DNA from 4 places in the Vagococcus carniphilus genome. Region 1 is predicted to be linked to each of the others. Evidence: predicted binding sites of a transcription regulator. Region 1 holds the regulator's gene; each other region holds the start of a gene.
What was found. The regulator NrdR, encoded in region 1, represses ribonucleotide reductase genes. The targets are predictions, from matches to a motif close to ACACNATATATNGTGT.

Region 1 (7,877 bases):
AAGGTCGAAAAATAAGAGAAGCCTTTGTTCCTAGAAATGCAGATTGGCAATTATTCTCTTCTGACTATTCGCAAATTGAGTTAAGAGTCTTAGCTCACATTTCAGATGACGAACATTTAAAAGCAGCCTTTATTGAAGGTCAAGATATTCATGCCAGTACAGCAATGAGGGTATTTGGTGTTGAAAAGGAAGAAGATGTAGATGGTAATTTAAGACGCCAAGCAAAAGCGGTGAACTTTGGAATTGTTTATGGTATAAGTGATTATGGTTTATCTCAGAACCTAGGTATTTCTCGTCAAGACGCTCAAACATTTATTGATACTTACTTTGAAAAATATCCAGGCGTTAAAGATTATATGGAACAAGTAGTTAGAGAAGCTAAAGATAAAGGTTATGTAGAGACTCTTTATCATAGAAGAAGATACTTACCTGATATTAATGCTAGAAACTTTAACATCAGAAGCTTTGCAGAAAGAACAGCTATTAATACACCTATCCAAGGTAGTGCGGCTGATATTCTAAAAATTGCTATGATTCAAATTGATCAAAAACTAAAAGATGAAAAAATGGAAGCAACAATGCTTCTTCAAGTGCATGATGAGTTAGTTTTTGAAGCTCCTAAATCAGAAATTCCACGTTTACAACAAATTGTAGAAGAAACAATGGAAAACGCTGTTCAATTAAGTGTACCTTTAAAAGCAGATAGCAGTGTTGGAAATACTTGGTATGAAGCCAAATAATAATGAATTTACTAATCAAATTCGTTTAGTATAAGGAGTTTTGTTATGCCAGAATTACCAGAAGTAGAAACAGTAAGAAAAGGGTTAGAAAATCTTGTTCGAAAGAAAAAAATAGTTAAAGTAGAAGTCTTTTGGCCTCGAATTATTGACCATTCAAACATAGATGAGTTTAAACTTAATCTAATGGGAGAAACCATAGAAGAAATAGAACGACGTGGCAAGTACCTAATTTTTAAACTAACTCACTTTGATATGATTAGTCATTTGAGAATGGAAGGTAAGTTTGAATACCATCAGCAAAGTGATCCAATCATGAAACATACCCATGTAATTTTTAAATTTAATGATGGCACTGAACTTCGTTATTTAGATGTGAGGAAATTTGGGAGATTTGTCTTGTTGGAAAAAGATACAGCTCATGAGTATAAAGGTTTAAAAAAACTTGGACCTGAACCTGTAAAAGAACTATTTTTATTAGATGATTTTGAAGAACAATTAAAAAAACGAAAAAAAGCAATTAAACCTTTGTTACTAGATCAAACTCTAGTAACAGGTCTTGGAAATATTTATGTGGACGAGGCATTATTTAGAGCTGAGATTCACCCTGAACAAGAAGGTAATACGTTAACTAAGGAAGAGGTCAAACGACTTCATCAAGCAATTATTAATGTGTTAGGAGAAGCAGTAGAAGCTGGTGGGACGACGATTAGATCATATAAGAATGCATTAGGGGATGCTGGTAATTTTCAAGTATCACTTCTTGTTTATGGTCAAAATGGAGAAAGTTGTCCTAGGTGTGGTCATGAGATATTGAAAAAGAAAGTAGCTCAGCGAGGAACTCATTATTGTCCAATGTGTCAAATTTATAGAGTTAGGAAAGGATAAGTATTATGTGTTTTATTTTGGGTTTAACAGGTGGCATTTCATCTGGAAAAAGTGCAGTGAGTCAATGTTTTAAAGAAAAAGGTATTCCAGTAGTTGATGCAGACGCTATTGCTAGGGAAGTGGTAAAACCTCGAACTCCAGGTTTGTCTAAGATTATCGCTCACTTTGGTTCATCAATTTTGACAGAAGAACGAGAGTTGGATCGGAAAAAATTAGGAGAAATTATCTTTAATGATGATAAGGAAAGAGAAATTTTAGATAATATTCTACGACAAGAAATTGAATTGAAAATGGATGAAGAACTTGAAAGACTAAAAAGAGAACATCATGAGCTGATCATAATGGATATTCCTCTTTTATTTGAGGCAAGTTATGAATCAAAATGTGATGAAATAATGACTGTTTTCGTTAGTCAAAAAACACAATTATCAAGGCTTACGCTAAGAGATAATATTTCTGAAGAGCAAGCGTTAGCAAGAATTAATAGTCAAATGCCAATCGTTGATAAAGCTCTTTTATCAGATGTTATCATTGATAATGAAGGAACAATCGAAAATACTAAGTTACAAGTTGATAGATGGTTAGATATTTTTAAAGAAACTAGATTTTCAAATTAAACTAGATTTTACTATTTTGATTATGGACCATTTTCTGTTTGTTTACACTAAACAGATGAAGTGGCCGATTTAAAAATTTAAGCTGATTAAAAAGAGACAAGGATTTGTACGCCTGGTCTCTTTGTTTTTGGCTAAACAGTAATCAGACTATACCTTTCTCCTTATTACATGTTATAATATCTCTATTAATGAAATGATTTTCAGTAAATACTGTAAAAATAGATGAGGTGAAGCAGATGCAATGTCCAAAATGTCATTTTAATGGTTCCAGAGTAGTGGATAGTCGACCTGCTGATGATGGAAGAGCTATCAGAAGAAGAAGAGAATGTGAAGACTGTGGATTTAGATTTACAACATTTGAAAGAGTAGAAGTAACCCCTCTTTTAGTCGTTAAGAAAAATGGAGCAAGAGAAGAATTTAATCGAGATAAGGTATTAAGAGGTCTTGTTCGTTCTGCAGAAAAACGACCAGTTCCAATGGAAAAGATGGAACAAATTGTTGACAATGTAGAAAATAGAATCAGAGCATTAGGAGAAAATGAAGTATCTACGACAATGATTGGTGAATTTGTTATGGAAGATTTAGTTAACCTAGATGAAATTGCTTATATCCGGTTTGCCAGTGTTTATCGTCAATTTAAAGATATGAGTGTTTTCTTGGAAGAATTACAAGAAGTTATTGATAAAGAAAACAGAGAATAAGAAAGTGAGCGGTACCTTTGAGTGAAGCATGGGAGCATTTAAAACCGAAAGATAAATTTTCAGTCATTAAAACACAATATATTTCAGAAATGGATTATATGGTGCTAAATATGTTGTATCAACCGATTGTCGGTACCGATGCTATAGGGCTTTTAAATACATTACTTATTATGGAAAAAATTAGCTCTAAAAAAGAGACTCAAATGCATAGTGTCTTGCTTAATCAGCTAAATATTGGGATACCAAGTTTTTATGCTGCAAGAGAAAAATTAGAAGCAGTAGGTTTGTTAAAGTCATTTGTCAAAAAGTTAGATCAAGAAAATCACTTTATTTATGAAATACAACAACCACTTGAACCAAGTGTTTTTCTGCATGATGATATTTTATCTTTATTATTAATTGAAAAATTAGGATTCAAAGAAGTAGAATCATTAAGTGAATACTTTAACTTTAAAAGAAGAGATATGGAAGATTATCTCGAGGTGACAAAAACTTTTGTAGATGTGTTTAATTTCAATTCAACACACTTAGCAAGTCATGAAAATGAATTAGAAGAGATTAAACAAAATGTAACGTTAAAAAAAGAAAACGAAAAGATTCCATTAGTAACTAAGAGCTTTGATTGGATTTTCTTTAATAGCTTAATCGAAAATTTACACATCGATGAAGAACAAATAGAAAAAGAACTAAAACGTACTATTGAGCTATTTCATCAATTATATGGAATCAATGAACTTGAGATGTTTGATTACGTGAAACAATCAGTAGATTATGTGACTAATCGAGTTATTGAAAAAGACTTCAAGCAATTAATTTATAAGGGTTATCATAGTCGAAAGAAACAAGAACAATCAACAGCAGCCATTCAAAATAAGTCAGAACTTAGATTAACAGAGACAGAAAAAGACCAATTAAGAAAAAATACTTTACGTTTAACAGGTTTTTCTGATGCTGAGATTGAGGTAATCATAGCTTGTGATACTACACCTCCTTTAATCTTTTTAAAGGCGATAAAGACGCAAAAAGGTGGCTTTGTCAGTGATAATGAGAGATGGACGATTGAAAAGCTAAAAACACAATCTAATTTACCGGATTCTGTTTTAAATGTGTTGATCCATTACACACTAGTTGTTCAAAATAAAGCTTCAATCAACCAAAATATGATGATGACAATTGCTAACGATTGGGCTCAAAAAAAGATTTTTTCGCCAGAAGATGCTTTAACGCAAGTAAAAGAACTTCAAAAAGAGCGTGAAAAGCCTAAGAATAAAACAAAAAATAATACTTATAGTAATAGAAGCAATAATAGAAAAGAAACACTTCCTGAATGGGCAAAGGATGAATCAAACAGAAAAGAAACAAGACTTTCAAAAGAAGAAGAAGCTTTCTTTGCTGAACAGCTTAATAAGCTAACAAACAAACCTAAAGAAGGTGAGAAGTAATGGAAAATATTGGCAAGGGCTTAGATAGAACATTAAAGTCAAAGAACTTAACAAGTAAATTAGATAAGCTTATGGAAGAAGTGATGCAAGATAAAGATGTACAAGAATTTATCACTGAACATCGTGAGCAATTAACTGATGATGATATTGTGAAAAGTTATGCGAAACTTTATGAATTTGTCCAAGAAAAGAAAAAATATGAGTTAAAAGATGCTTCCATGATTGCACCAGGATATGAACCTCGTTTGTTTATGAACTTTCACTACATTGACGTCACTTATGTTCCAACTGAGAACTTAATTCAAAAGCAAGAACAAGCTATTATCAGAAACCGAGTTAAAGCAATGGACATGCCTAAAGATATTAGAGAGGCAAGACTAGATAAATTAGAACTAACAACAGAACGAATTGAAGCTTTTCAAGAAGCTGTCAAATTTATTGATGAGTTTGAAGATAATCCTAAGGGGTTCCATCAAGGTCTTTATCTTCAAGGCACATTTGGAGTTGGGAAAACTTACTTACTTGGAGCGATTGCCAATACGTTAGCTGAAAAAGGATTTCAAACAACTTTAGTTCATTTCCCAACATTTGCTGTTGAGATGAAACAATCCATTCAAAAAGATACAGTTGGAGAGAAGTTAGAGGCTGTAAAACGAGCTCCAATCTTAATGATTGATGATATTGGGGCTGATTCCATGAGTAGCTGGGTCAGAGATGATATTTTAGGTGTTATTTTACAATATCGTATGCAAGAGCAGTTACCTACTTTCTTTTCTTCTAATTTTGATATGAAACAGTTAGAAAGAGAGCATTTAAGTGTGACTCAGCGTGGTGAGGAAGAACCGTTAAAAGCGAAAAGAATCATGGAAAGAGTCCGATATCTAACAAAAGAAATCAATATGATTGGTGAAAACAGAAGACTGTCTAATTAATTATTTCTTTCTTGAAAACAAATGAAAAACTGATTGACAAAGGAAAACGAGACTAGTATAATTATTTTTGTTGCTTAAGGGGTGGTAAAATGAAGTGGGCTTTGGCTGAGTTAAACAAATACAGAAATAGTCAAATAACATTTGAAGAAACAATTGATTTAGAAGAATCTTTAAAATCAAGAGAACCTTCTATTTTGAGTTTGAAAAAAGTTGACGTTAACGGATTTATTCAAGTTGATTCAACTGGTTATCTTGCTCATATGGTTGTTAATACGGTGATCACATTACCGTCATCTCGTTCGTTAGAACCTGTTGATTTACCTTTATCGTTAACAATAGATGAAGAGTACATGACAGAGGCACAAATTAACGCATTAGTAGATGTTAGTGAAGAGGATAAACAATTGATTATGCCTTTAGAAAAGGATTTAATTGATTTAACAGAAGCAGTAGAAGATTATATTCTACTCAACCTACCACTACAAGTGCTAACTAAGGAAGAACAAAATTCAACCGAACTTCCAAAAGGTGATTTTTGGCAAGTCCTTTCTGAAGATGATATGGAAACTTCTCCAATTCAAGATTCAGAACAAACGATTGATCCTCGTCTTGCGAAATTGTCTGAGTTACTTGTAACAGACGACGAAGAGTAAGATTGGAATATATGTGTTCTTGCAACACGCACTTATTGTTTAGGGAGGTGTAACAATATGGCAGTACCAGCTAGAAAAACGTCAAAAGCTAAAAAAAATAGACGTCGTACTCATTACAAATTATCAGCTCCAGGCTTAACAGCTTGTTCAAACTGTGGTGAAATGAGAAAAAGTCATCACGTGTGTCCTTCTTGTGGCCACTACGATGGTAAAGATGTTATGACAAAAGAAGCATAAAACATTTTTTGAAAATGTTAAAACTTGTAGACTAACCATGGAGTCTACAAGTTTTTTTATTACGCTTAATACAAAAAAAGAAGGGAAAGCGTTGAGCTTTCTCTTCTTTTTAATCTTTTCTTTTATTTAAACCAAAAGGCACATGACTTTCAGTTCCATCTTTAATTCGTTTGATATTATCACGATGTCTATAAATAATAAATATAGAAATAGCTACTGCTAAACTAGTTAAAAGCCAATCTTGATAAGCTAATATACTTGGAAAGATAAGCGGAATAACAACTGTCGAAATGGTAATAATAACAGCACTAACCATACTAGCTAGACTGACCATACTAGATAAAAATAACATAATAACAAAAATACTAGCAGAATAGATGAAGAACGGAGGACTATAGGCTAGTAGCATACCAGCACTTGTTGCTACAGCTTTTCCACCTTTAAAATGACCAAAGATTGGGAAGGTATGACCGAGAATAGCTGCAACACCAAACCAAAGTGGATTTAAACCAAGGTGAAATAATAATGGTAAAGAAGTAGCAAGAGTTCCTTTTAAAATATCCATGAATAAAACAATAATACCAGCTTTTTTTCCTAGAACCCTAAATGTATTTGTTGTACCAGTGTTACCACTACCAAAATCTCTAATATCTTTTTTATAAAATAATTGACCAATCCAAACGCCTGATTGTAGCGAACCTAATAAATAAGCTACAAATAGTAAAAGTACCTCTTTCAATTAAAAAACCTCCTTAGGCTAAAAGTAATTTTAACATGAAATGAAACAGGTCACAATACGAATAGAGTAAGAGTTAATTGAAAATTAGTGTTATTTTGAAAACATTAAAAAAGCATAAAAAAAGAACGCTTAAAAAGCGCTTTTCTTTTATCTTGGTACTGAAAGAACCTGATACCATCTTTTATGATCAGTACTATATTTAGTATAGTCAAAACCTGACATTGAGTAACCTAAAGTAGCCACACCCAAACCGATAACCATCATTGCAACACTAATAATCATAATTTTTTTAGTTAATTCTTTAGATTGGTTCATTAGAAAATTCGTCCTTTCTGAGAGAAAACTGTTGTTAATAAACGTCCTAATTTTTTTGACAGATCTACGACTATTTTAATAGAGTAGACTGTTCCAATTAATAGGAAAATACCAAAGCCAGAGGCAAAAATTCCAACACCTAATTGAGTAATAATATAATAAAAACCTGTATTTAACGAAGCTCCAGCTAAGCTAACAACACCGGTTATCAAACCAGCAAAACTAAGAGAGCCAAATACTAATGGAACACACCATAAAATAATAATACCAGAACAAAGGAGTAAAATAAGTGATAATAAAATAGCGCCCCAAAGTGGTGCTCCAAGAATCAATAGGAAAATAGTCATTGGTCCTTTTTTAGTGTTACCTCCAGTTTGACTAGATGCTTCTAATTTGATTGTTTCTATAATCTCGTTAATTGTTCCAATTTTTTGAATGGCTTCTTTTTCTGAAAAACCATCCTCGAGATAATCAGCAATTATTTCTCTATAATAGGTCATATAGGTATGTGCCTCTTCAATTTGTTGTTCGTGTAATTCCTTTTCTAATAGCATAAAAAACTCAGATTGATTCATTTTTTGACAACTCCTTTAATGTAGTTAATGACAGCTTCAAC
Region 2 (7,877 bases), 850 kb from region 1:
TACTGTCAGTTTACAAAAGGATACTTGTTTTTTCGTAAGTTTCAGCTTACAAAGAACGAACAATTTTGTCACATTACTTCTTTTTGACAGGACAATCGACAGAAGAACAATCACATGTCGATTCTTTTTTTATACCATACTTATAAACTACTCGAGCTACACCTAAAAAAATGATGCCTCCTAAAATAATTGTTCCCATAACAATCCTCCTATAAAATTTCAATTCCTTCAACGACTAGATTTCGTTTCACTCGTGGTTTCATCACTAACATTCCTAGGAATCCAAGGACACATAGACTTGCAAGTAGTTGACCAAAGCCAAATGGTGCTCCTTCAATCACAACACTACCTAATTGATAAATGACAAAACTTACTATATAAGCCAATCCACATTGATAAGAAATTGCTAGTGTTGTCCATTTCCAATCATTCATCTCTCTTCTAATTGCACCAATTGCTGCAAAACAAGGAGCACATAACAAGTTAAAGATTAGGAAAGAATAACCCGCTAATGGTGTTAAACTTGCACTAAGAAGTGGCCAGTATTCTTGTCCTACTTCACTTACTAATTCTTGATGGCCATATAAAATACCAAATGTTCCAACAACATTTTCTTTAGCAATTAATCCTGTAACTGTCGCAATCGTTGTTTGCCAATTTCCCCAACCAAGTGGAGCAAAAATAAAGGCAACTGAGCGACCTATAAACGCTAACATACTCTTATCTGCATCAACCATTTCTAGTTTAAAATTAAATGCCATTAAGAACCAAATAATAACTGAACTTGCAAAAATGATAGTTCCTGCTTTTTTAACAAAAGCAGAGGAACGGTCAAATGTTTGTCTCACACTATTTTTCAAACGTGGTAAATGGTACGAAGGCATCTCCATAATAAAAGGTGCTGCTTTACCACCAAAAAGTTTGGTTTTCTTCAATATGATACCTGATAGTACAATAGCACCGATTCCGACAAAGTAAGCTGATGGAGCTACCCAACTACTTTTAGGGAAAAAGGCTCCCGCAATTAAACCAATAATTGGTAGCTTAGCTGAGCATGGCATAAAAGTTGTCGTCATAATCGTCATTCGGCGGTCTTTTTCATTTTCAATCGTTCGGCTGGCCATAACTCCTGGCACACCACAACCTGTTGCGATTAACATTGGAATGAATGATTTACCAGATAAGCCAAATTTTCTAAAGAAGCGGTCCATTACAAAAGCTATTCTTGCCATGTAACCACAATCTTCCAAAATAGAAAGACATAGAAACAGAACAATTAATTGCGGTAAGAAGCCTAAAACCGCTCCAACTCCTGCGATAATTCCATCTAAAATAAGTGACTGAAGCCATGGAGCAATTTGCCATAATTCTAAGTAGTGCGTTACTTGATTAGGGATCATTTCTCCAAATAAAACATCATTGACCCAGTCTGTTCCCATAGTTCCAACTGTTTGAATTGATAAGTAGTAAACTGCCCACATAATACCAGCAAAAATAGGCAATGAGAGCCACTTATTCGTCACTATACGGTCAATTTTGTCACTTGCCGTTAAATGTAAGTCTTTTGATTTAATCGTGCTCAGAGCGACTAATTGAGCGATAAAATCATAGCGTTCATTGATGATAATACTCTCACTATCATCTCCCATGATTTTTTCAGTCATTTGAATGATTTCCTCAATTTCTTTATGAATCTCTTCAGTAATAGTTGTCATTTCTAAAACTTTGACATCTCTTTCAAAAAACTTAATCGAAAACCAACGTAATTGATGAGCTGGTACGTATTTATTAATCAATTGACTAATTTCTTCTAAAGCTACTTCTAAACGATCATCATATAGAGGATAATTATCCGATGTTGTTATCGCTCCTCTTTCATGACTTAGCTCTTCTTTTATTTTTTTTAAGCCTAATTTTTTAACAACACTTATTGGATAAACCGGAACTCCAAGCCCATAAGCTAATTTTTCGCAATTAATAATAGTGCCTTCTTTTTTGACAACATCCATCATATTGACACTCACCATCATCGGAATACCTGTTTCCAGAAGTTGAGTTGTTAAATAAAGGTTTCTCTCTAAGTTAGTTCCATCCACAATATTTAGTAGTTGATGAGGGTGTTCCTGTAGTAAATAATCTCTTGCAACAACTTCTTCTGGTGTATAAGGTGATAAAGAATAAATACCAGGTAAATCCTGCAATACAACATGACTATCTTCTTTTAAACGTCCACTTTTTCTTTCTACTGTTACACCAGGCCAGTTACCAACAGATTGATTAGCACCTGTTAACTCATTAAACAAACTTGTTTTCCCACTATTTGGGTTACCAACTAAAGCAATATGTTTTTCTGTCTCCATTAGCTAATCTCTCTTTCTACTAAAATTAGTTCTGCTTCTTTCTTTCTTAAGGTCAAACTATAGTTACGAACTGTAATTTCAATTGGATCTCCTAAAGGAGCATACTTCTTCACTTCAATTCTTGTTCCTTTAGTTAATCCCATATCCATTAATCTTCTTTTCAAAGCACCTGTTCCTAATATTTTCACGACTTGAGCTGAGTCTCCAACACCCAACTGGTCCATTGACTCTAGCATTGATTCATGAACTGTGCTTTTTTCCACCACTTGAATACCACGAGCAATTTCTTCATCTAAACCAATTCTTGTCCCTTTAAAAACAACAATAATCGGTTGACCAACTTGTTTTGATACTATATATAGATCTACTCCACTCACTAATCCTAAGTTTCTTAAATGACGCTCATAATTTTTAGATCCCCTAAACTCCTGAAACTGATATATGTGATTCATTTTACAATTGGTGACATTCTCCATCATTAAGTCTCCTTTTAATCAGCACTTTTAGAATGATACTGATAACCATTCTCATTAATTATCATTCTAAATCCATCCTTAGCTTGAGTCAACAACTAATTGTGAATATTAACACATTTCATAAAAATTGATTTAACAACGCTTTTTTTCAGAAAATAATCATTTCTAAATTCATTTCAACTTTTTTTAATTTGAAAAGGTAAATGAAAGCTTGATAATATTGTTTTGTGAAATACTTAATCACAAAAGATTGTGCTTACATAAAAATAAGCCACTATATCTTGTGTTTTTACGTTGACATTTTTCTATAAAAAGCTATACTAATATTTATAGAAATCAACAAAAAATGGAGTGAGAATAATGAAAACAATTACTTTATATACAAAAGATAACTGCCCACAATGTAAAATGACTAAAAAATTCTTGGCAGATAAAAACTTAAACTTTGAAGAAATCAACATTGATAATGAACCACAATATATAGATACTCTAAAAGAACAAGGCTTTAGAAGTGTTCCAGTTATTACAACTGCAGATGAAAGAGTGACTATTGTAGGTTTCAGACCAGATCAACTAAGAACGTTGGCTGTTTAATATGAAGTTAGTCTTTTTTTCTTTAACCGGGCAAACAAGACGATTCATCAAAAAACTAGACCTCTCTACACCTGCCCATGAAATCGATCCAAATAATCCATTTCATGAATTGAACGAACCTTACATTCTAATCGTTCCTACTTATGACGCTGAAGTCACAGAAGTAGTGAACGATTTTATTGAGTATAAGAGTAATCAAGACAACCTGTTAGCTGTCGCAGGTGGAGGAAATCGTAACTTTGCAGATTTATTTATTTTTACTGCTAAAGATATTGCAAGAGACTATGATGTCCCACTTGTCTTTAGTTTTGAATTTAATGGAACACCTGAAGATGTAGAAAATTTTAAGAAAGTAGTGAGTGAAATTGAGTCTAAAAGACCTTAAAGACGTAACTTATTTTGAATTAAATAATGAAATTAACAGGCCAGTAAACGATCAAATCCCTTTATATAAGGATAAAGAAGCTTTAGCTGCTTTCTTTAATGAGAATGTAGAACCAAATACTAAAACTTTCTCTTCTATTGAAGAAAAATTAAACTATTTAATAGAAGAAGAATATATTGAAGCAGAATTCATTAGTAAATACTCTATTGAATTTATCGAATCTTTATATACTTATCTTGATGAACAACACTTTACTTTCAAATCATTTATGGCAGCTTACAAATTTTATTCTCAATATGCCTTAAAAACAAATGACGGAAGTGCTTATTTAGAAAGGTATGAAGACAGAGTAGCTTTCAATGCTCTTTATTTTGCAGACGGCAATGAAGAATTAGCTATGGATTTAGCTGAAGAAATGATCTATCAACGTTATCAACCAGCAACACCTTCCTTTTTAAACGCTGGTCGTAAACGCCGCGGAGAACTAGTTTCTTGTTTCTTAGTCCAAGTAACAGATGATATGAATAGTATTGGTAGAACGGTTAATAGTGCTCTACAATTATCTCGTATCGGTGGTGGTGTTGGGATTACACTTTCAAACTTACGTGAAGCAGGCTCACCTATCAAAGGTTTTGAAGGAGCAGCAAGTGGTGTTGTTCCTGTTATGAAATTATTCGAAGATAGTTTTAGTTACAGTAATCAATTAGGTCAAAGACAAGGTGCTGGTGTGGTTTACTTAAACGTATTCCATCCAGATATTGAAATGTTCCTTTCTACTAAAAAAGAAAATGCAGACGAAAAAATTCGTGTCAAAACTCTTTCTTTAGGATTAGTTGTTCCTGATAAATTTTACGAATTAGCTCGTAAAAACGAAGATATGTATTTATTTAGTCCTTATAGTGTTGAGCGTGAGTATGGCGTGCCATTTTCTTACATCGACATCACAAAAGAATACGATAATTTAGTGAAAAATCCTAATATTCGTAAACAAAAAATTAGTGCCCGTTACTTAGAAAATGAAATCAGTAAACTGCAACAAGAATCAGGTTATCCATATATCATTAATATTGATACAGCTAACCGTTCTAACCCAGTTTATGGAAAAATTATTATGAGTAACTTATGTTCAGAAATTTTACAAGTACAAGAACCATCAATGATTAATGATCGTCAAGAATACGAAGAATTAGGAACTGATATTTCTTGTAACTTAGGCTCTACTAACATTGTTAACTTAATGGATAGCCCTAACTTTGGTAAATCTGTTCGTGCAATGACTCGTGCCTTAACTTATATTACAGATGCATCTGATATCGAAGTAGTGCCTTCTATTCAAAACGGAAATCATTTAAATCATACCATTGGTTTAGGTGCTATGGGCTTACATACTTATTTTGCTAAAAACCAAATGGAATATGGTTCTGAAGAATCTTTAGAATTTACTGATATTTACTTCATGTTATTAAACTACTGGACTTTAGTAGAAAGTAACAATATTGCAAAAGAAAGAAAAGAATCTTTCTATCAATTTGAAAAATCAGATTATGCGAATGGTTCATATTTTGATTCTTATATTAATGAACCAATCTTACCAACTTCAGATAAAATCAAAGAATTATTCACAGGAATTGAGATTCCTTCTGCTGAAGACTGGACTCGTCTAAAAGAAAATATTCAAACATTTGGTTTATATCACCAAAATCGATTAGCGGTGGCACCAAATGGATCTATTTCATATATCAATGATACAAGTGCAAGTATTCATCCAATCACTCGTCTTGTTGAAGAACGTCAAGAAAAGAAAATTGGAAAAATCTATTACCCAGCACCTCATCTTTCAAATGAAAGCATGCCATATTACACATCAGCTTATGACATGGATATGAGAAAAGTCATTGATGTTTACGCAACGGCACAAAAACACATCGACCAAGGAATGAGTTTAACGTTATTCATGCGTTCTGAAATGCCAGAAGGTCTTTACGAATGGAAAAAAGATACAACCAAACAAACAACACGTGATTTAAACATTCTACGTCACTATGCTTTCCATAAAGGTGTTAAATCAATTTATTACGTTAGAACCTTTACAGATGATGCTGAGGAAATCGGTAGCAATCAATGTGAAAGCTGCGTTATTTAATAAGGGAGGAAAATCACTGTGACAAATAGTTATTACAAGGCAATCAACTGGAATGCCATTGAAGACATTATTGATAAATCAACTTGGGAAAAACTAACGGAACAATTCTGGTTAGACACACGAATCCCCTTATCAAATGATTTAGATGATTGGCGTACCCTTTCAGAAGATGAAAAAGAAAATATTGGTTTAGTTTTTGGCGGCTTAACTTTACTTGATACAATTCAATCAGAAAGTGCTATTGATGCCCTAAGACCAGATGTTAGAACTCCTCATGAAGAGGCTGTTTTAAATAATATTCAGTTTATGGAATCTGTTCACGCGAAAAGCTATTCTTCTATCTTTAGTACATTAAATACTAAAGCTGAAATTGAAGAAATCTTTGAATGGACTAATACAAACGAATACTTACAAAAAAAAGCAGAAATCATTAACGAAATCTACTTAAATGGTAATCACTTACAAAAGAAAGTAGCTAGTGTTTATGCTGAAACTTTCCTTTTCTATTCAGGATTTTATGCACCTCTTTACTACTTAGGAAACAATAAATTAGCTAATGTGGCAGAAATTATTAAATTAATTATTCGTGATGAGTCTGTTCACGGAACTTACATTGGTTACAAATTCCAAGTTGGATTTAATGAATTATCTGAAAAAGAACAAGAAGAAACAAAAGACTGGATGTATGATTTACTCTTTACTCTTTATGAGAATGAAGAAAAGTACACTGAGCTTTTATATGATAAATTAGGCTGGACAGAAGAAGTAAAAACATTCCTTCGCTACAATGCCAACAAAGCATTAATGAACTTAGGGATGGATCCACTGTTTCCTGATACAGCAAATGATGTTAACCCAATCGTTATGAACGGATTATCGACTGGAACAAGTAACCACGACTTCTTCTCTCAAGTAGGTAACGGCTACTTACTTGGAACAGTTGAAGCAATGAACGATGATGATTATTTAATCGGTATGTAAAAAAAAGAGCTAAGAAGCAATTGCTTCTTGGCTCTTTTGTATTTTAAAGACGATTTTTTTTGAGAAAAAGTAATTAATAATAGTTGCTAACACTTGAGATATGACAGTGAAAATAAATTCATTTAATAACTTCTCACTTCCAATAAATCTAGCAAACATTGGATTAGCAAAAAAAGCATTTTGATAGTTAATATACCGAAGCCCCAAATGATTAATCCAAAATCTTCCATATTTATCCACAAAAAAGAAAGCTATCCCTAAATCAAGTAAAAATACTAAAGCACGACCAATACAGAACTCAAAAAATTGATGGCATGCTTTTTTAAAACCTGTTCCTGTATTTTTGAAAACAAAAAACTTATTCGCAAAAAAAGAAAAAACGATGGCGCAAATTTGACCAACAATAACAGGTATTAAAACACTATCTGTTAAGCCTTTTGATGTAAATCTAGCAAAGAAATAAATGAACGTTCCTGTTGTCCCTGCGATTGTATACAATAAAAACTCTTTTCTATTGATCAAATTTCTCACCCTCTTTCTTCAAATAAAGAAAGGGAATGTCTAAGAAACATTCCCCGACTCGTTCTTTTATTTTCTTGTTACTTAAAGTAATATCTTGTTAACTCTAACGCATTTCGATCCATGATGATTTCACCATATTCATCTAAAATATCTGTTGTCACATTTGTTTTACTAGTATACTCATATAATTGAGCCATATCATTTTTCACTTGTGCTTCATTGTTTTCTTCGGTGAAAAAAGAAACTCTTAAAAAGTATTCATCTTTAAACTTATAAAGATAACTGAAGACATTTTGTAATTGGATATTTTTAGCTAATGTAATCATCGTTTCAAAATATTCTAATCTGAAGATTGTTTCAAAAACATTGTTTAAACTTTCTCCTAAAAAATCAATTTCTTCATCTAAGACATCTTC
Region 3 (7,877 bases), 320 kb from region 1:
GCAAGAAATAAACGGCCTTTAGAAACTTTTGAAACTTAATTTTTGCATTAAGACCAATTGCTAGAAACAAACCAATTATATTAACAAGTACCGTAGAAATAATAGCGAATTTAAATGTAAATAAATAACTATTTAAAATATCCTTATCTTGAAACATATGTAAATAATTTCTTAATCCAACAAACTCCCAGTCTCCATAACCTCTCCAATTGGTAAAACTATAAAAAATACCTTGTAAAAAAGGAATTGTATGGAAAATAAAGAACAAAATAGCAACTGGTATTACCATGCAGTAAAAGGCTGGATGGATCTTTTTAGATTTTCTCATCGCGACTCCCCCTAATCGATGTTTGCAGCATCATATGCTTCATCCATTTTCTTTAGTGTGTTTTTAATATTTTTATCTGTTTGATTTTTGCCTTTAGCTTCTTCTAAAGCAAACTCTGATAGTAAAGGCGGTAAATCATATCCATTAGGTAAAAAGTGATCGATAAAATCGTTAACTTTACCCGCTTCAATCATTGGACTAATGCCACTTAAAGTAGGATCAGTTTGTTTGATTCCCTTTTGTGCTGAAAAAGCAAATTGTTGATCAACATAACGTTGAGCCTGTTCTTTTTCTAGTAAAAACTCAATAAAATCTTTAGCTTCTTTTTGATTTTTGGTATCTTTACCAATCATTAACATCACATCCACACCACTAGTTACCTTGTTTTTAGCAACATCGTTACTAGCTGGTAACGCAAAAATATTAACTTTCATTTCTGGATTAGCTTTTTGAACTTCAGGAATTGCCCATGTTCCATTAATTAACATAGCAGCTTTGCCTTTAGCAAACGCCTGAGTTCCATCTGCATACCCAGTTCCCATCGCATCCTTTTGAGTATAGGTCATCACTTCAGATAATTTCTCTAAAGGCTCAACCCAGCCCTTACTTAGAGTTGCTTTATTCTCTTTTCTTTTTTCCATTAAACTTTCATCAGCTAAAATACCTGATAATGGATTAAAGACTGACGACAATGTCCAAGCATCTTTATAAGTTGCTTCAATAGGTGTTATATCTTTAGACTCGAAAAATTGACATATTTTAATAAACTCATCCCATGTTTTAGGTGTTTCTATTTGGTATTTTTCAAATAGTTCTTTGTTATAAATGACACCTGAAGCATTAGTTGCATAGGGTACGCCATATAATTTAGTTTTATCTTTTTGTAAATCTTGAGTAATTTCTTTGTAGGCAGGAACGATATTATCAACAAATTTTTCCTTAGATAAATCTTCAAGCATTCCCACATTAGCCAGCTCTGTATATGTGATATCTCCCCCATAGGAAATAATATTAGGAATATCATTTTTGACTAGCCTTGTTCTAAGAACCGTTCCAGCATCTGGTGGTGAACTAAGAACAATATCAATATCGGGATTTTTTTCTTCGTACTCATCAATAAAAGTTTGCATAATTTGTTGATTTTCTGACTTATTATTAAATACTTCAAGAGTAACCTTTGAAGTATTTTCTTTTGAGCTACATCCCATCAATGAAAATAAACCAATACCTAAAACTACTTTAAGTAACTTTTTTCTCGTTTTCATTTGTTTTCCCCTTTCAGGTGTTTCGCAACACCTAAAGATAAAAAATATAAGTGTTCCGCAACACCTGCATAAAATATAGCATCCTTTTTTTTGAGAGTCAAGATAAAAGTGAAACGTTTTCACTTTTATCTTAACGTCTTAACTGACTCTCCCTCAACTAAATTAGTCTTTACTTCCACTTTTTCAATGATATTGTTTTTAGAGTCAATTCCTTTTAAAAGAAGGTAAATAATTTGTTCTGCTTTTTCAGAGACATCTTGATGCATACTCGTAATCTGAGGAGTTGCATATTTAGAGTACGGTGTCCCATCAAAACTAACAATCGAAATATCTCTAGGAACAAGTATGCCTTTTTTATAAAATTCAGAAACAATCTGGACAGCTAATAAGTCTGAAGAACAAAACAAGGCTGTAAATTCTTTAATAGAGGGTTCTAATATTTCAGAAACAAAATTTTTGTAATTCTTGTAGGTTGGCGAAATAGCAATAAAATTAGCCTTTAATCCTACTTCCTTCATTGCCTGTCTCACACCTTCAGAACGCTCAAAATCTACCCCTCTCCATGTATCAGATGACGTTCCTTTTGCTGTAAAGGCAATTCTTTCATGTCCTTTTTGAAGTAAATATTTAGTCATTTGGTAAGCACCATTTCTATCATCAATACCTACATTCAAAAATGGTGTTTGCTTGTCAGTTGCATATGAATCTAAGAAAACAATTGGAACAGAAATCCTTTCTTGCCATTTTAAAATATCATTTGAAGAAGTACCCGAAACAATTAATCCTTCTAAGTTCCACATATCAACTAATTTAGCACCTTCATCAAAATTTGACACGCGATGAAACATCATAAAATAACCTGCTTTTTTTATTTTGGATTCTAGAGCTTGGATCAATTCACCGTGATACGGATTATCAAAAAAGTCTTCAGTAACAGCCTCAGTATCCTGAATAATCATACCAATAATACGAGAACCGTGATTCGCTAAAAGCCTTGCTCCCATATTAGCAGCGTAATTTAATTCTTCTAGAGCGTTTTTTACTTTTAATTTGGTTTCAGGTGATACTTTATTATCTCGACCATGAATCACATTAGATACAGTAGTTGGACTCACTCCTGTATGCTTTGCAATGTCTTTGATTGTTGCCATTTTCTCCCCTCCTTTGTCTTAACTTTTAATCGTAGTTTAGCAGTTTTAATACTGGATTACAATTTTTGATAAATACCTTTGTTATCTAGTCTTTAACACTTTATAATGGAGTAGAGAATTAACAAGGAGAGTTTGTATGAACCTAACAAAAAAAGCATTATCCCAAGCTTTAAAAACATTAATGGGACAAATCCCTTTTGAAAAGATAACTATTAATGACGTAACAAATGAAGCAGGTGTTTCTAGAAATACTTTTTACTATCATTTTTCTGATATTAACGATCTACTCAGCTGGACTTTTGATAACGAAATTGTTAACGGACTTGAATCATACGAAGACCTAGAAACATGGAAAGATGGTCTTCTAAGTGTACTTAACTATACCGAAGAAAATCGAAAATTTTGTTTAAATACGTTTCATTCTATTAATCGTGATCAACTAGAAATCTTTCTATATGACATCACTTATGGCATGTTAATTTCTATTATGGATCAATCTTATGATGAAAAGATTTTAAAAAAAGAACTGAAATTGCAAATTGCCGATTTTTATGGTCGTGGGATTGTGGCTCAAGTTATTCACTGGCTAACTACTCGTTTAAAAGAACCAAAAGATGATTTAATTACTCGTATCGAAGCTGTTACTAAAGGAACTATTGAGTTAATTGTCCAAAATCAGGACTAAATTTTGGACAATTGGGATCTTCTGCCCAAAATTTGGACAAATATTTTATTTTGTTTATTTTAATTCTTTCTAAAATTCGTATGATGAACATGTAACATTTATATAAATTTTAGGGGGAATTAATTATGTTTTTCTTTGAAAGCATGCCTTGGTATTCAGTTGCCATGTGGTTTGTCGTTGTCGGTGGTTTAATGTTGATGAACGAACTTGCTAGATCAAACAAATGGGTTGCACTTATTTTATTTACTGCATTACCACTATTTTTAACTATTTTTGTTTGGCCAACAACAGCAGGTGCAGGTAGTAGTACAGGAACTTGGTTCCACTGGGTTAAAGTTTACTCAGCTCTTGCCGGTTGTTTAGGATTCTTAGCATTAAGATTTATCAAAGGTGCTCAAGACAAAAAATGGATGATGGCTTTTCCAGCATTTATTTTAGCTCTTAACATCATGGAAGCTGTTATCCGTGATTTCCAAGTTTATTCTTTACACGGAATGGTAGACGGCGTATTCATGAACGGTGGCGTATGGAACATCATGAACGGTGTTGCTGGTATTTTAAATATCTTAACTATTTCTGGTTGGTTCGGTATTCAAATTAGTAAAGACAAACAAAAAGATATGGTTTGGGCCGATCAAATGTGGTTCTGGATTATTGCTTATGATGTTTGGAACTTTGCTTATGTTTACAACTGTGTATCTGACCACTCATTCTATGCAGGTCTTGGTTTATTAATGTCATGTACTATCCCAGCATTCTTTATCAAAAAAGGAGCTTGGTTACAACATCGTGCTCAAACATTAGCATTTTGGATGATGTTTACAATGACATTCCCAGCATTCGTTGGAGAATCTAAATTTGCTGTTCAAAGCTCTCATAGTAGTACAGCATTATTCGTTTTAAGTTTCCTTGCGTTAGCTATTAACGTGGCAGTATTTGTTTACCACATCTACCGCATCAAAACTCAAAAGAAAAATGTTCTTAAAGACGAAGTTTACGCTGGTCTTAAATCATTTGAAGAAGTTAAACAAAACAATTAATACTAAAAACGAGATTGTGATATCAAAAATCACAATCTCGTTTTTTATATTTTTTCCAATGTTAATTTATCAATAATCATTTCATGTTCTGGGAATTTCTCTAAAAGTTCTTTTTTAGTAAATAATTTAAAATCAGTGAAATCAAATCCCGGTATAACAGCACAACTAACTAAGGCATAATCTTTATCAACTGTTGAACCAAAAATAGTTCCTTTTGGGACAGTATAATGAAGTCTTTCTCCTTTAGAAATATCTTTACCTATTTTAATTTGTTCATAGTGCCCATCTTCAAAAATGCAATGAACAGTTAACGGTTCACCATCATGATAGTACCAGATCTCATCCACGGTCAATTGATGAAAGTGAGAAGGACTTTCTGTTGTTAATAGAAAATAAATACTCGTATATAATTTTCTTTCCTGATTATTTCTAACAACTGTTTCTTCTGATTCTTCTGTTCTTAGGTAATAGCCACCTTCAGGATGTTTTTCTAATTGTAACGTATCAATCCATTCTTGTTGTGATTTCATTTAACCCTCTCCTTCTTTTCTTAAGTATACAAAAGAATAATGAGAATTCAAACAACTTTTTGTCTTTCTCTTGAAATACTATATGATGTATATTATTATACTTTATGTACTTATTAACACTATATATAGTTAAGGGGTTTAAGGAGGAAATGAGTGTGATTGTATTAGCAGGCACGATTGGAGCAGGTAAAACCAGTCTATCAAAAATGATTGCCAAAGAATTAGGTAGTGATGTATTTTATGAGAGTGTGGAGAATAATGATATTTTGCCACTATTTTATGAGGATCCAGAAAAATACTCTTTTCTACTACAAATCTATTTTTTAAATAAACGATTCAAAAGTATCAAAGAAGCACTTGCACATGATAATAATGTATTAGATAGATCGATTTATGAAGACTCCCTTTTATTTCATTTGAATGCTGATTTAGGTCGGGCTTCAAAGCAAGAAGTGGAAGTTTATGACGAACTATTAAAAAATATGATGGAAGAACTACCATACGCTTCTCATAAAAAACAGCCAGATTTATTAGTTCACATCAAAGTTTCTTTTGAAACAATGCTAGAAAGAATTGAAAAAAGAAATCGTCCCTTTGAACAATTGACTTTTGATCCTGGACTTTATGACTATTATAAAGAGTTAAATAGTCGATATGATCAATGGTTTGCAGATTATGATGAAAGTCCAAAAATTCAAGTTGACGGAGATCAATACAATTTTGTAGAAGATGAAAACGCTGCTGAGCAAGTAATTCAAGATGTTTTAAAAGAATTGAATAAAATTAGAGATTAAAAATAAAAAAACTCGTCAGCTACTTTTCAAGGTAAATGATGGGTTTTTATGTTATTGATTAATTTGTTCGAATCTAATAACGAGTTCTTCTAGCTTGTCTTCTAAAAAGACTACATTATCTTCTTTTCGATAAACGAGCTGCGTTGGTGAGGTTGCCATATCAATCAATTTAACTGGAATAAACGAACCGTCTACCTCCTCAATTGTTATCCGAGGATGGACTACCGAAGCCCCACACGCATCAGGTAATAAATAAGCTATTTCTTTTTGTTTGTCATCAAGAGAACGAATACGATAATAACCATCTACAAAAAATTGTTTCTCGTTACCAAACAGTATCTCTAACTGTTTTATTCTTTGAATATCCATAAACTTCATCTCCTTAAAACGATTATTGATTTAAATTACTTCCTTTTCTATTTTAGGGTAAAAAAAATAGGCACTAGGCCTTGATATAATTATATTTATTCAGACACATGGCGGCACCTACTTAGTGCTGCTTCCTTCCAGATCTGACACGCTTCGTAAGCCCACCATTGTCCTAGCCTTGCGGCAAATATCATTATACTTCATAAACAAAAAAAATGCTAGCCTTTTTTAGCTTTTTTTTCTTGTCTAATTTTTTTAAAAAAATTAGTTAAAATACTTCCACATTCTTCTTCTAAAATGCCAGTTTCAACATAGCAAGAATGGTTAAATCTCATATCTTGTAATAAATTCATTAAACTTCCTGCTGCTCCGCCTTTAGGATCTTTCGCCCCATAAAAAACTTGATCAATTCGTGATAAAAGAATACCACCACTACACATAGGACATGGTTCTAGCGTGACAAACAACTGAGCTTTTTCTAATCGCCAACTCTTAACATGCCGATTAGCATCTCGAATAGCAATCATTTCAGCATGAGTCGTCGCATCTTGAGATGTTTCCCTTACATTATGTCCTCTTCCTATGATTTCTCCATCTAGAACAACTACAGCACCAATAGGCACTTCTCCCATAATTTCTGCTTTTTTTGCTTCTAATAGAGCTTCTCTCATAAATCCTTCTTTTTCTTCCTGTGTCAATTTGACAGAACGTATTATCATATTATCCCTCTAATTTAATTAGTTTTATCTATCTTATCATAAAGAGCTAAGTTTTCCCTCTCTTTATGTTAAAATAATGATACATTCAGCGAAAGGACGGACTCTTCTCATGCAATTAAAAGAACTACAAGCTATCTATCCTCAAGGAACGATTAGTCACACTCCTTCAGAAGATGATACCCTTTTATCTCTACCTATTAAAAATCAGTGGTTTTTATTACCTACAGAAAAACTAACTGAAAATGAGGTGAAACTTTTAACCACTATACTACCAGAACCTAGTATGACAAGTGACTTAAATGATCATCCTTGGTATCAATATCTTTTCTTACAAAAACCATTTCCAATAACAGAAACAACTTATCGAGTCATTCAATTAAAAATAAAAAAAGAGTCACCAAACGCTATGGAATGGTTGACTCATTTATCTAAACTATTTAATCAAGTTGAAGATTTTTTCTTTATTGACGCAACGACTGCTCTCATCATCGAAGAACGTTCAACTATCATTTATCAAAAATCAGATTTAGAAGGAATGCTTCTAACTTTAGAATCTGAATTTTTAATTCAAGCCAAAGCATTTATTGGTGCCTTTAATGAAGCTAATCAACAATTTGTTCCTTATTTTTTTGAAGAACAACAAATTTTCATCGATTATGTTTCAAGGAAAAAAAATATCTTTTCTTTTCAAGATGTTGCTATCGATTACTTAACAAAAGATAAAATAACTGACAGTCAAATCATGCAAACTCTTAAAGACGTTTTAAATATTGACGATGAATTAAAAAGAATCATTAAAACCCTTTGGTTAAAACAAGGAAATATCACCTCAACTTCAAAAGAGCTATATATTCATCGAAATACTCTACAATATCGTTTAGAGAAATTTTACGAGCGAACTGGTTTTTCTTTAAAGGATATGAGTGATTTGACTCTTTGTTATTTATTAATTCATTAGTCTCTTCGATTACCAAATAAAATAACTAATCTTAAAAC
Region 4 (7,877 bases), 880 kb from region 1:
ATTTAAAAATAACATAATGGAATCAAAAAAAATAAGAACCGTCTTAAATAGACGATCCTTATTCTAATCATAATATCTTTCTTTATCCAGGCATTTTTCCCAAATAACCACTTCTTGTTTTTCTAAAGATTTTTGAACATCAATAATACGTTGATTGCTACTACCTCTAAACTGTAACGTCAAATCACGTCTACTTAATTCAAAGCGACCATCTACCAAAACATCTATTTTAGATAATAAATCTAATTTATCTTCTGTTTCTAATAGTAATTCTTCAAAAGTATAACCAGACCATGACCAAATATCTTTAGACTGACCAAACTCATCTCTAAAGCGATTAACAATTTTCAAACAGACTTGTGTATTTAAAAAAGGTTCTCCTCCTAAAAGAGTCAACCCTTGAACTGATTCATGGTTTAAATCTTGGAAGATTTGATCTTCCAACTCTTGCGTGAAAGGTGTACCATAATTAAAATTTTGAATTGCTTTATTAAAGCACCCTTCGCAAGCAAATAAACAGCCACTCACGTAAATGCTACATCTTACTCCTTCACCATCAACAAACATGAAAGGTTTGTAATCAGCAATATAGCCTTTACTCCATTTTTCAGCAGTCCATTCTTTTGGTTTAGGATTTTTCATCTTATCGTCTCCTAAATGAAAGAGGATATGGTAAAAGTTTTAACTCTTTTACCACACCCCACTCTTCATTAAATTTTATTTCATATGTTTAACACGAGAAGAAATTTCTTTGTGGCGACCATGAACCATTGGACGAGCTTGTGGATTACCTAAATAACCACACGTTCTCTTCACTACGTCACATGTTTTAGGATCATTATTACCACATTGTGGACATTCAAATCCTCGCTCTGTTGGGTTAAAATCACCTTCAAAATCACATTCGTAACAATGATCAATTGGTGTATTTGTTCCAAGATATCCTACTTTATCATATGAATAATCCCAAACAGCTTCTAATGCTTTTCTATTTTGTTGTAGTACTGGATATTCACAATAATGGATGAAACCACCCGAACAATATTGTGGATAATCTTTTTCAAAATCCAGTTTTTCAAAAGGTGTTGGATTTTTTCTAACATCATAATGATAACTATTTGTATAATATTCTTTATCTGTAATATTTTCAATTTCGCCAAACTTTTCGCGGTCAATTCGGCAGAAACGGTCTGTCAAACTCTCACTTGGTGTTGAGTACACACTAAAATGATAGCCATATTCATTTCCCCAGTCATCTGCATGACCTTTAAGGGAACGTAAAATATCTAATGTAAATTCTTTGGCTTCAGGATTATTTTCCCATTCGCCACCATAGAAACTAGCTGCTACTTCATAAAGACCAATATAGCCTAACGAAACAGTGGCACGTTTATTTTTAAATAACTCATCAACTGAGTCTGTCTTCTTCAATCTATCACCAAAAGCGCCATACATATAAAGAATAGGTGCATTTGCTGGTGTTGCTTCTTTACAACGATCAATTCTAAAGACTAAAGCATCTTTCATTGTACGTAATCTCTCTTCAAGAAGTGACCAGAATTTTTCTTTGTCACCATTAGCTTCTAAAGCGACACGAGGTAAGTTTAAAGTCACAACACCTAAATTCATACGTCCTGCATTTACTTCTTCACCATTTTCATTTTTCCAGCCCTGTAAGAAAGAACGACATCCCATTGGTACTTTAAAACTACCTGTTAAATCAACAATTTTGTCGTAATTTAAAATATCTGGATACATTCTCTTAGTAGCACACTCTAAAGCAAGTTCTTTAATATCGTAATTTGGGTCAGTCACTTTATGGTTAACACCGTCTTTAATTGAAAAAATTAGTTTAGGGAAAATAGCTGTTCGATGTTCTTCCCCTAACCCTTTAATACGGTTTAAGAAGATAGCTCTTTGAATTTCTCTTTCAAACCAATTTGTCCCAAGTCCAAATCCTAATGAAGTAAATGGTGTTTGCCCATTTGAGGTAAACAAAGTATTGATTTCATATTCTAAGCTTTGCATAGCATCAAAAATATCTTTTTGTGTTTTAGATTTTGCATAAGCATCATGACGGCTTTCATCTTCAATCCACTCTTTTGCATCTTCTAAATGTTTAAAATAATTTTTTTCAGCAAATGGTGCTAAAAATTCATCAATTCGATCTGCAGAACAACCACCATATTGACTTGAAGCAACGTTTGCAATTATTTGAGAAATTTGTGCAGTTGCTGTTTGAATCGATTTCGGTGCTTCTACTTCTGCATTTCCAATTTTAAACCCATTATTCAACATACCTTTAAAGTCGATTAAACAACAATTAGTCATCGGTGAATATGGATGGTAATCTAAGTCATGGTAATGAATATCTCCTTTTTGATGGGCATTAGCCACATGAGGAGGTAACAGTTTCAAACCAATTGATTTTCCTACAATCCCTGCTGTTAAATCTCGTTGCGTATTAAAAACATCACTATCTTTATTCGCATTTTCATTAACTAGTTGGCTGTCTTTATTTAGCAGTTTTCCGATAGTGAAATTAATATCTGTTGCACGACTTCTTTCAAAGTCACGACTTGTACGATAATTAATATACTCTTCTGCTAGTTTATACTCTTGGTTGTCAAGTAAGATATGCTCAACAATATTTTGAATTTCGTAAATTTTCACATTATGATTAAATCGTTGGATAATTTCTTCAATGACTAAATCAACTAATTCTTCGATTCTAGCTTCAGAATGAGGTTGAACTGCTCCATTTATTTTCTTTTCAGCTTTTAATAAGGCATTAGTAATTTTAACTTCATTAAATCTTACTACTCGGCCATCACGCTTGATCACTTGGATATTGTTCAAATCAGAACTATTCTCTGTTAAATCTGCCCTTTTTTCGTTGATTTCAATCATCTTACTCAGTCTCCTTTTGTTTCATTCTAGTATATGATAGCTTAATTATTTCAGTTTTTCAACTACATATAGTGTTAAATATTTTATAAAAAACTATTGACAACTATATATAGTAGATAGATTACGCTTTCTTAATTATTTTCATAAGGAATTTTTTTATTATTTCACATTTCTTAAAAAGTTCTCATATTCACATTTAAAGTAAAAAAAGAGTCCCGATTTCTCAGGAACTCTTTCTTAATGATTATAAATAATAGAAGCAATGATATAAAGAAGCCAAATATGAGCTGGATAAAAAATATAAAAGAAAGATCTCATGCCTCGACCTTTTTCTCCGTTATAAAGAAGAATTGGTATAACTGAAAATACCATCATCCACTGCGTATTTGACGTAAATGCTGCACTTGGATTTCCTAAAAGGAAGATAAGAGCCACAACACCAATTGCTAAACACTGCCATTTTTTATTTTTTCTTAACAAATACATCACAGGTATCAAATAGACCATTACACTATTTTCAGCAAATAAGGTAGCAGGGAAAACTCTTGCTATAGATAATAGAAACATATTTCCACTTGTCATTCCCACTAATGGAATAACTGAAAAAATAATTGGACACAATAGACAAGCCAAACCAATCAACAATGATTTACCTTGTTTTGTTTCTTTAAATCTAACCAAACTGTCAATTCCATACATAGCTAAAACGCCGACAAATAAGTCAGTAAAGATATTATTAGCTAATGCCATATTTCCTAAAGTAAAGACCTTTTGCACCAAACTAGAGCCAATATTCATTAGCCAAAATCCCATTAATAATCTAAATAAATATTTTTCTTTATTTCTTGTATGACTAAATCCTTCTACACTAATAAAGAAGAATAATGTAGCTACGGGACGTCCAAACCAATCAAGCCAACCTGGTGCTCCCATAAGTGAAAACATTTGATGTATATGATCAATAAACATAAAAACGATACCTAGTATTTTTAAATCAAATGTCGTTAATCCTTTTTTACCACTTAACTCCATTTACCTCACACTCCTTAACTTTGTTCATTTTAATCTTTTTTATCCAAAAAATATACGAACAAAATTGTAAGGTAAATGTCACTAAAATGCCGGAACTAACGTATCACTGTGTTCTTTTTCTAAAAATTCTTTCACAGCTTGACTAGTCATTGCTTTTTTAAGTGCTTTAATTTCCTCTGAATCTTGATTGTCTTCTCTTGCTACCAAACTAATCGCAAAACGTTCATCCACTGTTTTTTCTAAAAATAGAGCATCTGCTGGTTTCAAGCCAATTTTTGCAATGTAAGTAGGATAGTTATACACAAGTGCTACTTCTTTTTCGTTATATGCTTCTGCTAAATTTAGTAAATCAACTGACATAAACTCTAAATTTTTATCATTTTTCTCAATATCTTTAAGAGTTCCCTCAAAACCAACACCCTCTTTTAACGTAATAAGACCTTGGTCGTTTAACATAGCCAATGCTCGACCTTCATTTGATACATCATTAGGGATAGCTACCTTAGCACCTTCTGGTATGTCTTTAATATCTTTATAGTCTTTTGAATAAAAACCTACTTTGGCGTTATAAATTTTTTGTATAGCTACTAAATTCGCTTTTTTCTCTTGATTAAATTTTTGCATATAAGGCTCATGTTGTGCAAAGTTAGCATCTACTTCTTTATTTTTTAACAATTCATTGTATTGAATGTTGTCAGTTACTTGAACAAGTTCAACTTTCCAGCCATCTTTTTTAGCTTCTTTGGCTGCAACTTCTACAACATCTGTCATTGGTGTTGTTTGAGAGGCAACTTTTATCACTTTTTCTTCTTTAGTTTTTGAATCTGTTGCTTCTTTTTTCTCTTCAGCTTTATTACCACATGCTGCAAATCCTAATAATAATCCTAATAATCCAATTGATAATCCTAATTTTTTCATTTTTGCTTACTTCCTTTTATCTAATTTTTTACTAACATAAGTTCCTAATAGTTGAATACTTCCAACAATAATAATCATAATAACAATCGTAGCGTACATAATTTCATATTCGTAACGTTGATAGCCAAAACGAATAGCAAAATCACCAATCCCTCCACCTCCAACAACTCCCATAACGGTTGAGTAAGACATTAAACTAATGATCATAGAGGTAAAGCTTAGAATCAAGCCACTTCGACTTTCTTTTAATAAGAAATGACACACAAATTGGCGTTTAGTCGCTCCTAACGCATTAGCCAACTCAACAACCTCTTTTGGAACATCTAACAACACCTGCTCAACCAATCTACCAAAAATGGCGATTGCAACAAGACTAAGTGGAAAGGAAGCTGCTACTGGACCAAATGCGGTATTAAAAATAAAGCGTGTTAGAGGAATCACCGCAACTACTAATAGTAGAAAAGGAAAAGAACGAGTAATATTGACGTATCCATTTAAAAATAGCATCAAACTTTTATTTGGTTTGATTCCTTCTGATCGATATAAATAAAGAGCTATGCCTATTAAAAGTCCTCCTACTAATCCTAGGCTAACTGAAATTCCGAGCATAATCCCTGTTTCTTTTAAAGCTTTAAACATTTCTGGTAAATAATAAGTAATCCCACTCATAAACTCAACACTCGCATTGCCTTTTCACTATAAGACTCAGACATCGAGTTAACTTTCTTTTGATTAACTCTTGTTTCATTGACTATCTTTCCTTTTTCTATTATCAAAACACGTTCACAACTTGATTTAATGACATCTAAATCATGACTTACAAATACAATTGTTGGCTCATAACTTTTTTTAACTTTTTCAAGGAGTACAAGTATTTCTTCAGTGGTTCTATCATCCAAAGCACTTGTTGCTTCATCCAATAATAAAATTTCTGGATTTGTTATTAACGATCTTGCTAGTGCGACACGTTGCTTCTGACCGCCACTTAACTGACTAGTATAAGATTTTTTTTGCTCACTCAAACCTACAAACTCTAACAATTCTAATGCTTTATCAAGATCTTTTCTTTGTTGTAATTTAAGTGGTAGTATCACATTATCTAAAACAGTTAAGTTACTAAGTAAATTGAAACTTTGGAATAACATACTCATTTTTCTTTTCTGAATTTGTTTTTGCTTTTCTGTCCATTTTGAAGTAGGCTCTCCGTCAATTAAAATATCACCCGTTGATGGTGTTTCCATTAACTGAATCAACCTTAACAAAGTTGATTTACCTGAACCACTCTCTCCGACAATTCCCAAACTCTCTTTTTTATTTACTACAAAACTAACTTCACTTAATGCTTTAGTAGATATTTTCCCTTGGTGGTATGTTTTAGAAACTTCTTTTATCTCAATCATTATTCTTCTCACCTACCAAAAATGAAATAAAATCTTCATTTGTTAAGTTAGCGAAATACTGTTGAATATCCACAGTTTCTAATGCTTTTTCCACATCTCTTTTAGTTAAATAAACACCTTCTAAAATCTGTCTCAAACCAATTAATTCTGTTTGATTAAAGAAATCACCTAAAAAATCAATTAAATGAATTCGTCCTTCTTTCAATTGAAATCTTGCTTCCAGTAAACCAACAGATGGAATATAAGCTTTTTGCTTAGTTGTATAAGGCTGATGATGACCAAATACCCACTCTTGATTGCCATAGATTGTTTCAACAGATTTTGCTATCTCTAGTTCCTCATTAGGAGTTAAAAATAACTCTTTTTCAGAAATATTGGATAAATCCGGAACACCATAAATCTTTTTTATTAATTCATCTCGAAATGCTTCTGTTGATAACTCTTGGTACTCTCTATCTAAATAAGGTTTTATATTAGTTACTCTTGAAGAGACTGATTGTATATGCTTAGATGCTAATTTTTCTTTTGAAACATTTAAATATCTTGGTAATTTTTCTAAATCGACATCATGTAATAAAGTTCCATGAGAAAACATTCTATTTTTCTTTGTATACATCGCATTACCTGATATTTTTTTATCACCAATCAAAATATCATTTCGTCCATTCACCTTTGCATCTTTGACTCCCATTTCCTTCAAAGCTTTTACAATAGGTTCTACAATAGATACATAATCACCAAAAACAACTTTAGATTTATCCACAACAAAACCAAAACTGATATTACCCAAATCATCATAAACCGCTCCGCCACCAGACAAACGTCTTGTTATTGTCACATCATCAGCTTCTGCGGCACTTAAATTGATTTCATCATAAATATTTTGATGTCTCCCTACAATAAGACTAGGTGCTTGAATATACATTAAAAGAATAGGCTCATCGATTTGATAATGAGTCATCAAGTAATTTTCTGTCGCTAAATTCGTACGTATATCACGACTAACCATTCTGTGAAATAACACTTAGACAACACTCCTTTCCAGACCAACGATTTGAGTTTATCTGTTAAAGCCTTTTCACGCAATATTTCAAGATTTACTTAACTTATTAAATAAAATTATTAGAAATTTTTTTTCACAGAATTATTGATTTAACTAGCTTTCTTACATATTTTTTTGAAAAACTCCCTTTAAATAAATCATCGTTTAAAAACAATTTTGTTTTATGCTAATAAAAAGTAACAAAAAAAATAAACCTCAATGGGTTTATTTTTTATTTATTTAAATACGTCATTACTTCCTCAGCTGTTAACTTTCGAACCTCTGTATTAGGAAATTCTTTATACTCTCCTGTCCTGAAAACAGGGACTTTGTTACATTTTTTTTCTTTATCTTTTTTTAAATAAGAAATCAATTCACTCTTGTCACTAAAAACTTTAAATATATGTCTCTCTTTGTCTAATTTTATTTCATAAATAAAACACTCTTTTTTCAGTGTATATTCTGCCGTCCGAATATAACCTTTAGCGTCTTCTAAAGATTTAAAGGGAAAATTCCAACGATATAGCCCTCTATTTTTATCTTTTTCCATACAAATACAACGATGACAAGTCCCA

Region 2: the regulator NrdR is predicted to act here: its motif matches at 3,108-3,123, upstream of nrdH (glutaredoxin-like protein NrdH).
Region 3: the regulator NrdR is predicted to act here: its motif matches at 5,116-5,131, upstream of H9L18_RS10355 (deoxynucleoside kinase).
Region 4: the regulator NrdR is predicted to act here: its motif matches at 2,970-2,985, upstream of nrdD (anaerobic ribonucleoside-triphosphate reductase).

The regions. Positions count from the first base shown of each region.
Region 1 covers NZ_CP060720.1:1,782,507-1,790,383, reverse strand. Annotated here, with positions in the region: gene polA (DNA polymerase I) at 1-740, shown strand, start outside; gene mutM (DNA-formamidopyrimidine glycosylase) at 786-1,625, shown strand; gene coaE (dephospho-CoA kinase) at 1,631-2,242, shown strand; gene nrdR (transcriptional regulator NrdR) at 2,479-2,943, shown strand; gene H9L18_RS08750 (replication initiation and membrane attachment family protein) at 2,961-4,385, shown strand; gene dnaI (primosomal protein DnaI) at 4,385-5,317, shown strand; gene H9L18_RS08740 (YceD family protein) at 5,407-5,970, shown strand; gene rpmF (50S ribosomal protein L32) at 6,028-6,207, shown strand; gene plsY (glycerol-3-phosphate 1-O-acyltransferase PlsY) at 6,317-6,946, opposite strand; gene H9L18_RS08725 (hypothetical protein) at 7,094-7,261, opposite strand; gene H9L18_RS08720 (DUF1700 domain-containing protein) at 7,261-7,836, opposite strand; gene H9L18_RS08715 (PadR family transcriptional regulator) at 7,833-7,877, opposite strand, start outside.
Region 2 covers NZ_CP060720.1:2,631,435-2,639,311, forward strand. Annotated here, with positions in the region: gene H9L18_RS12790 (FeoB-associated Cys-rich membrane protein) at 74-199, opposite strand; gene feoB (ferrous iron transport protein B) at 210-2,360, opposite strand; gene H9L18_RS12800 (FeoA family protein) at 2,360-2,836, opposite strand; gene nrdH (glutaredoxin-like protein NrdH) at 3,197-3,430, shown strand; gene nrdI (class Ib ribonucleoside-diphosphate reductase assembly flavoprotein NrdI) at 3,432-3,815, shown strand; gene nrdE (class 1b ribonucleoside-diphosphate reductase subunit alpha) at 3,796-5,958, shown strand; gene nrdF (class 1b ribonucleoside-diphosphate reductase subunit beta) at 5,977-6,939, shown strand; gene H9L18_RS12825 (GtrA family protein) at 6,949-7,461, opposite strand; gene H9L18_RS12830 (adaptor protein MecA) at 7,539-7,877, opposite strand, start outside.
Region 3 covers NZ_CP060720.1:2,103,899-2,111,775, forward strand. Annotated here, with positions in the region: gene H9L18_RS10325 (carbohydrate ABC transporter permease) at 1-328, opposite strand, end outside; gene H9L18_RS10330 (ABC transporter substrate-binding protein) at 340-1,593, opposite strand; gene H9L18_RS10335 (LacI family DNA-binding transcriptional regulator) at 1,719-2,744, opposite strand; gene H9L18_RS10340 (TetR/AcrR family transcriptional regulator C-terminal domain-containing protein) at 2,881-3,429, shown strand; gene H9L18_RS10345 (DUF5692 family protein) at 3,555-4,469, shown strand; gene H9L18_RS10350 (cupin domain-containing protein) at 4,514-4,999, opposite strand; gene H9L18_RS10355 (deoxynucleoside kinase) at 5,149-5,793, shown strand; gene H9L18_RS10360 (hypothetical protein) at 5,845-6,162, opposite strand; RNA gene ffs (signal recognition particle sRNA small type) at 6,256-6,340, opposite strand; gene tadA (tRNA adenosine(34) deaminase TadA) at 6,381-6,881, opposite strand; gene H9L18_RS15510 (helix-turn-helix domain-containing protein) at 6,991-7,839, shown strand; gene H9L18_RS10380 (zinc metallopeptidase) at 7,836-7,877, opposite strand, start outside.
Region 4 covers NZ_CP060720.1:2,665,535-2,673,411, forward strand. Annotated here, with positions in the region: gene nrdG (anaerobic ribonucleoside-triphosphate reductase activating protein) at 64-642, opposite strand; gene nrdD (anaerobic ribonucleoside-triphosphate reductase) at 718-2,910, opposite strand; gene H9L18_RS12955 (TraX family protein) at 3,148-3,942, opposite strand; gene H9L18_RS12960 (MetQ/NlpA family ABC transporter substrate-binding protein) at 4,024-4,860, opposite strand; gene H9L18_RS12965 (methionine ABC transporter permease) at 4,867-5,529, opposite strand; gene H9L18_RS12970 (ATP-binding cassette domain-containing protein) at 5,526-6,260, opposite strand; gene lplA (lipoate--protein ligase) at 6,253-7,284, opposite strand; gene H9L18_RS12980 (hypothetical protein) at 7,535-7,877, opposite strand, start outside.